2 regions of the Streptomyces sp. NPDC001410 genome follow, and region 2 is predicted to be linked to the other one. Evidence: riboswitches for the same ligand, from Rfam matches in the RefSeq annotation. Region 2 holds a riboswitch; the other holds the start of a gene.
The links. Region 2 has a riboswitch for ZMP and ZTP ahead of ACFY3C_RS06590 (bifunctional 5,10-methylenetetrahydrofolate dehydrogenase/5,10-methenyltetrahydrofolate cyclohydrolase). Riboswitches for the same ligand answer to the same signal wherever they lie in the genome.
Positions count from the first base shown of each region.

Region 1 (3,188 bases), on a different contig from region 2:
CGCGAGGGCGCGGGCGTGACCGTCCACGAGCCCGGCGCACCGGCCGTCACCCGGGACGAGCCCTGCTGCTACCAGCAGCTCGCCCCGCTGCCCACCTTCGACGGCAACCACCTCGTCCTCGGCGCCTGGGTCGTCCGGGACGAGCCGGCCGGCCTCGGCCTGCGCGAGTCCTCGGGCCTGATCACCGACGAGTACGCCCGCTTCCTGCCCCACGTGATCCTCTAGGACACTCCTAAACCTCCAGCACCGCACGCAGCTGGGCGAGCCCCCAGTCCAGATCCTCCTTGCTGATCACCAGCGGCGGCGCGATCCGGATCGTCGCACCGTGGGTGTCCTTCACCAGGACACCCCGGTCCATCAGCCGCTCGGACACCTGCCGGCCCGTCCCGACCCTCGGCGCGATGTCGACCCCGGCCCACAGCCCCCGCCCACGCACCGCCGTCACCTTGCCGGTGCCGAGCAGGGCGCCCAGCTCCCGGTGCAGATGCTCGCCGAGCTCGGCGGACCGCGCCTGGTACTCGCCCGTCCGCAGCATCCTGATCACCTCCAGCGCCACCGCACACGCCAGGGGGTTCCCACCGAACGTCGATCCGTGCTCACCCGGCCCGAACACCCCGAGCACCTCGATGCTCGACACCACCGCCGACACCGGCAGGATCCCGCCGCCCAGCGCCTTCCCCAGCACGTAGGCATCCGGTGCGACCCCCTCGTGCTCGCACGCGAAGGTCCGCCCGGTCCGGCCCAGCCCCGACTGGACCTCGTCGGCGATGAACAGCACGTCCCGCTGCCGGGTCAGCTCCCGCACCCCCGGCAGATAACCGGGCGGCGGGACGATCACGCCCGACTCGCCCTGGATCGGTTCGAGCAGCACCGCGACCGTGTTCTCGGTGAGCGCCTCCCGCATCGCGGTCAGGTCGCCGTACGGCACGATCTGGAAGCCCGGCGTGTACGGACCGAAGTCCGCCCGCGCCTCGGGGTCGGTGGAGAAGCTGATGACCGTCGTCGTACGGCCATGGAAGTTGCCGCTCGCGACCACGATCTTCGCCATCTCGGCGGGCACCCCCTTGATCCGGTACCCCCACTTCCGGGCGGTCTTCACCGCGGTCTCCACCGCCTCGACGCCGGTGTTCATCGGCAGCACCATCTGCATGCCGCACAGCGCGGCCAGCTCGGTGCAGAACGCGGCGAACCGGTCGTGGTGGAACGCCCGCGACGTCAGCGTCACCCGCTCCAGCTGCGCCCTGGCCGCCTCCACCAGCCGCGGGTGTCCGTGGCCGAAGTTCAGTGCCGAGTACCCGGCCAGCAGGTCGAGGTAGCGCCGCCCCTCGACATCCGTCATCCAGGCCCCCTCCGCGGTGGCGACGACCACCGGCAGCGGGTGGTAGTTGTGCGCACTGTGGGCGTCGGCGGCGGCGATGAGCGTCTCCGTAACGTTCACGGGAACTCCAAAGGGCCAGAGAGTCGGATGCACCCCCTTCTTATCCTCGCTCGCATGGTGGACGCGGGACCTGCGCGATCCGGCGCGCCCGGTAGGCTGATCAGCGGGCCGTGACTGGCGCGCTAGGGATGGGACCGACCATCGGGGAGCGGCCCGAGCGGGAAAACAGTGCCGTGCGCCTGGGCCGAACGTGAACGCTGTACGCACACCGTCCGGAGGTCCCCATGCCAGAGCAGCCCCTGTCGACCGAATCCATCGCCTTCCGTGCCGCCCTCGACGTGATCCGTGCCGTCGAGCCGCGGGTCGCCGACGCCATCGGCCAGGAGGTGACCGACCAGCGCGAGATGCTGAAGCTGATCGCCTCCGAGAACTACGCCTCCCCGGCCACCCTGCTGGCGATGGGCAACTGGTTCAGCGACAAGTACGCCGAGGGCACCATCGGCCGCCGCTTCTACGCCGGCTGCCGCAACGTCGACACGGTGGAGTCCCTGGCCGCCGAGCACGCCAAGGCGCTCTTCGGCGCCCGGCACGCCTATGTCCAGCCGCACTCCGGCATCGATGCCAACCTCGTCGCCTTCTGGGCCGTGCTCGCGGACCGCGTGGAGGTCCCGTTCCTGGAGAAGACCGGCGCCCGACAGGTCAACGACCTCTCCGAGGCCGACTGGGCCGAGCTGCGCCAGGCCTTCGGCAACCAGCGCATGCTCGGCATGTCCCTGGACGCCGGCGGCCACCTCACCCACGGCTTCCGCCCGAACATCTCCGGCAAGATGTTCGACCAGCGCTCCTACGGCACCGACCCGGCCACGGGCCTGATCGACTACGAGGCGCTGCGCGCCCAGGCCCGCGAGTTCAAGCCGCTGATCATCGTCGCGGGCTACTCGGCGTACCCCCGCCTGGTGAACTTCCGCATCATGCGCGAGATCGCCGACGAGGTCGGCGCGACCCTGATGGTCGACATGGCCCACTTCGCCGGTCTGGTCGCCGGCAAGGTCCTGACCGGCGACTTCGACCCGGTCCCGCACGCCCAGATCGTCACCACGACCACCCACAAGTCCCTGCGCGGCCCGCGCGGCGGCATGGTCCTGTGCGACGACTCCCTGAAGGACCAGGTCGACCGCGGCTGCCCGATGGTGCTCGGCGGCCCGCTCCCGCACGTCATGGCCGCGAAGGCCGTCGCCTTCGCCGAGGCCCGGCAGCCCTCGTTCCAGGACTACGCCCAGCGCATCGTCGACAACTCGCGCGCCCTCGCCGAGGGCCTGATGAAGCGCGGCGCCACCCTGGTCACCGGCGGCACGGACAACCACCTCAACCTGATCGACGTGGCCACCTCCTACGGCCTCACCGGCCGCCAGGCCGAGGCGGCCCTCCTGGAATCCGGCATCGTCACCAACCGCAACGCCATCCCGGCCGACCCGAACGGCGCCTGGTACACCTCCGGCATCCGCATCGGCACCCCCGCCCTGACCACCCGGGGCCTCGGCACGGCGGAGATGGACGAGGTGGCGGGCCTGATCGACCGAGTCCTGACGGCGACCGAGCAGGGCACCACCAAGTCGGGCGCCCCGTCCAAGGCGGCCCACGTCCTGGACGAGAAGACCGCGCAGGAGATCGCCCAGCGGGCGACGGACCTGGTGGCGGCGTTCCCGCTCTACCCGGAAATCGACCTGGGCTGAAGCGCCCCGCAAGGGGCGCGGGGAACTGCGCGAGCGACCACGGACGGCCCGCAGTCCCCCGCGCCCCGAAACCACCT
Region 1 is NZ_JBIAWE010000013.1:282,716-285,903, reverse strand. Features, by position in the region: gene ACFY3C_RS28690 (glutathionylspermidine synthase family protein) at 1-225, shown strand, start outside; gene rocD (ornithine--oxo-acid transaminase) at 233-1,438, opposite strand; ZMP/ZTP riboswitch at 1,539-1,630, shown strand; gene ACFY3C_RS28680 (glycine hydroxymethyltransferase) at 1,663-3,111, shown strand.
Region 1: linked by a shared signal. The riboswitch ahead of ACFY3C_RS28680 (glycine hydroxymethyltransferase) and the one ahead of ACFY3C_RS06590 (bifunctional 5,10-methylenetetrahydrofolate dehydrogenase/5,10-methenyltetrahydrofolate cyclohydrolase) in region 2 are both predicted to bind ZMP and ZTP.

Region 2 (3,188 bases):
GCACCCCGTCACCGTCCCCGAGGAGCGGGTGGTGCGCTGGCGGGCGGACGACAGCCACACCGAACTGGTCGTCGCGACCGACCCGCGCAGGCCCGGCCGCCCGGTCCTCACCGACGAGGGCGACGACCCGCACGAGGTGGCGGACGGCCATGTGATCAGCCGGACCACCTACCCGCCGATGTGGAACGACGCCCCGCCCGAGGGAACCCCGCCGCACACCGCGGCGCGTCTGCGGGCCTACCTCACCGAGATCGCCCGGCCCGAGATCAACCGCAGCACGGCCCCGCTGAGCACCGCCGAACTGTTCGACGCCGTCGGGGAACTGCTCGACCACTGGACCCCGGGTGCCCGCGAGTCGGCGGCCCTCGTCCGGCTGTTCGCCGGGGCCGAGGGGCTGCGGCCGGCCGGCGAGGTCACCGACCGCCTGGGCCGCCCCGGTCACGCGTACGTGTACGAAACCCGGGGCCTCCGCCACATGCTGATCCTGGAACCGCGCACCGGCGCCGTCCTCGGCATGGAGACCACCTTCACCCGGGCCGAGCCCGAGTACCGGGTCAAGGCCGGGGACGTCATGGAGTACCGCGCCTGGATGCGCTGATCACACGCCGAGCCGTCGGGCGGCGGCTGCCGCGGCGGCTGCGGCTGCTGCGGCGTCAACGGTCTGCTCCAGCAGCGTGGCGATCGTCATCGGGCCGACACCGCCAGGCACCGGCGTGATCAGCGAGGCCCGCTCCACGGCCGAGTCGAAGTCGACGTCGCCGACGTTCCCCGCGTTGTAGCCCGCGTCGACGACGACCGCGCCCGGCTTGATGTCCTGGCCCCGGATGAGACGCGGCCGGCCCACGGCGGCGACCACGATGTCAGCCTCGCGGACCGCCGCCGACAGGTCCCGGGTGCGCGAGTGGCAGTACGTCACGGTCGCGTCGCGGGCCAGGAGCAGCATGCCCACCGGCTTGCCCAGGATCGCGCTGCGGCCCACCACCACGGCCCGCTTCCCGGCCGGGTCGACGTCGTACTCGTCCAGCAGCCGGATGATGCCGCCGGGCGTGCAGGAGACGAAGCCCGGCAGGCCGAAGCTCATCGTGGCGAACGAGGCGAAGGTGACGCCGTCGACGTCCTTCTCCGGCGCGATCGCCTCGAACGCGGCCCGCTCGTCGATGTGGTCGCCCACCGGGTGCTGGAGCAGGATGCCGTGCACGGTCGGGTCGGCCGACAACTCCCGCAGGGTGCCGACGAGTTCGGCGGTGGTCGTGGCGGCGGGCAGCGCCACGTGCCGGGACTCGATGCCGGCCTTGCGGCAGCGGTTCTGCTTCATACGGACGTAGGTGACGGACGCCGGGTCCTCGCCGACCAGCACCGTGGCCAGACAGGGCGCGCTGCCCGTCCGCTCGGTGAGATCGGCGGCCTTCTTCGCGGTCTCCTCGACGATGCGGCGGGCGAGGGCGGTGCCGTCCATGAGCCGGGCCTGTGTCATCTGCACTCCTGAGCTGGGTTGACCTTCATCGCCCAGGCGCGCGGCATGCTCCACGGGCCGCTCCCCGGTGGTACTCCACCTCAGCGCCAGTCACGGCCCGCCCACAGCCTAACCGAGCGCGTGGGCGGCGCTCAGTCCGCGTCCGTGGACCCGGGTGCCGTGGGATCCGCCCCGGCGAGGAAGGCGTCCGCCTGGGCGGCCAGCCGGTCCGCGCCGATCGCCCCGGCCCAGCGGACTATCTCCGCCGCAAGCGCGACGGCGCCCGCCTCGTCCCCCGCGTCCCGGGCCAGCACGGCCAGCAACAGCTGTTGGGACAGGGTGCCGGGCACCGTGCCGGCCCGGGCGCCCAGCGCGGTGGCCCGCCGCCAGCGCTCCCCGGCCCGCTCGCCGTCACCGGCGTCGTGGTCGTGGTCGCCGAGATGCCGCAGCGCCTCGCGGGCCAGCAGACCGTCCGCGCCGGCCTCCCCGGCGTGCAGCGCTGCCGTGTAGTGCCCGGCGGCGGCCGCCCGCTCGGCGAAGTGGTTCTCCGTGATCAGCCCCCGGTACATCGCCGCCCAGCCCCGCCGCACCTCGTCCGGGGCGCTGTCGTGCAGCTCCCGCGCCCGGTCGAGGAGGGCGGCGAGCGCCTCGGGGTCCTTGCCGTCCGGGCCGATGCGCAGGGTGCCGTCGACCAGGAGCAGCCGGCCGTAGGTGTGCCTGAGCCGGAGGAAGCCGGTGTCCCAGTCGCCGTCCGGGAACTCCTTCTCCGCCGTCTCGAGCCGCTCGGCCGCGGTGTCCGTCCCCGCGAACCAGTCACGGTCCAGAGCGACTTCGGCCGCGGCCCGGGTGATCCGCGCACGAGCGGCGGGGTCGTCGGTGGTGGCCCCTTCGAGCAGCCGCGCGGCCCGCTCCCAGCGGCCGGCGGTGCTCAACTCGCGTGTTGCGTCCAGAAGTTCATCGACATCAACGAATGCGTGCGCTGCAGAGGTCATGCCGGGCAAGGTAGTTGGGCGAAAAATGATCCACAAGAAAATCACTGCGGGAGGCAGACAATGCAGGACTCGGTGGACCGGCACGTGGCAGTCTGGGCGCGCGAGCTGGACTGGCTGGACCCCGTCAAGGAGGCGATCGTCGCGAGGCTGGCGATCCTCGGCCGGCACACCGCCCAGGCCCGCCGGGACGTGCTGGACTCCGACGGCCTCAAGTACTGGCAGTACAAGATGCTGTTGATGCTGCGCAGGTCCGGGCCGCCGTACGAGTCGAGTCCCTCGCAGCTCGCCGAACGGCTCGGCCTGACCCGGGGTGCGCTGTCGGCGCGGCTCGGGGCCGTCGAGGACGCCGGGCTGATCACCCGTACCCACGAGACCGGTGACCGCCGGCGGGTGCGGGTACGGCTCACCGAGGCCGGGCACGCCGCGTTCGAGGCGCATGCGGCAGCGGAGGACGCGGGTGAGGGCACGCTGCTCGCAGCACTGACCGAAGAAGAGCGGCGGACGCTTGCAGACCTGCTGCGGAAACTGGTCCTGGCAGCCGAGAGCGGGGACGCGCCCGGCCCAACGTCGCCCGGGCCGAGAAGGTCCAGGTCAGCCGGGAGGTGACCTGGGCCCTCGCGACCTTCCTCCCTAGTCGTCCCATGCCTGGATCAGAATCTGTTCGGCGATCTTGCCGTCACGCAGGGTGACCATGGACTCGGCGAGGACACGCGTGCCGTCCCCGTACTCGCAGGACTCGGAGA
Region 2 is NZ_JBIAWE010000003.1:1,277-4,464, forward strand. Features, by position in the region: gene ACFY3C_RS06585 (CU044_5270 family protein) at 1-598, shown strand, start outside; gene ACFY3C_RS06590 (bifunctional 5,10-methylenetetrahydrofolate dehydrogenase/5,10-methenyltetrahydrofolate cyclohydrolase) at 599-1,474, opposite strand; ZMP/ZTP riboswitch at 1,498-1,578, opposite strand; gene ACFY3C_RS06595 (hypothetical protein) at 1,606-2,445, opposite strand; gene ACFY3C_RS06600 (MarR family winged helix-turn-helix transcriptional regulator) at 2,506-3,051, shown strand; gene ACFY3C_RS06605 (nuclear transport factor 2 family protein) at 3,076-3,188, opposite strand, start outside.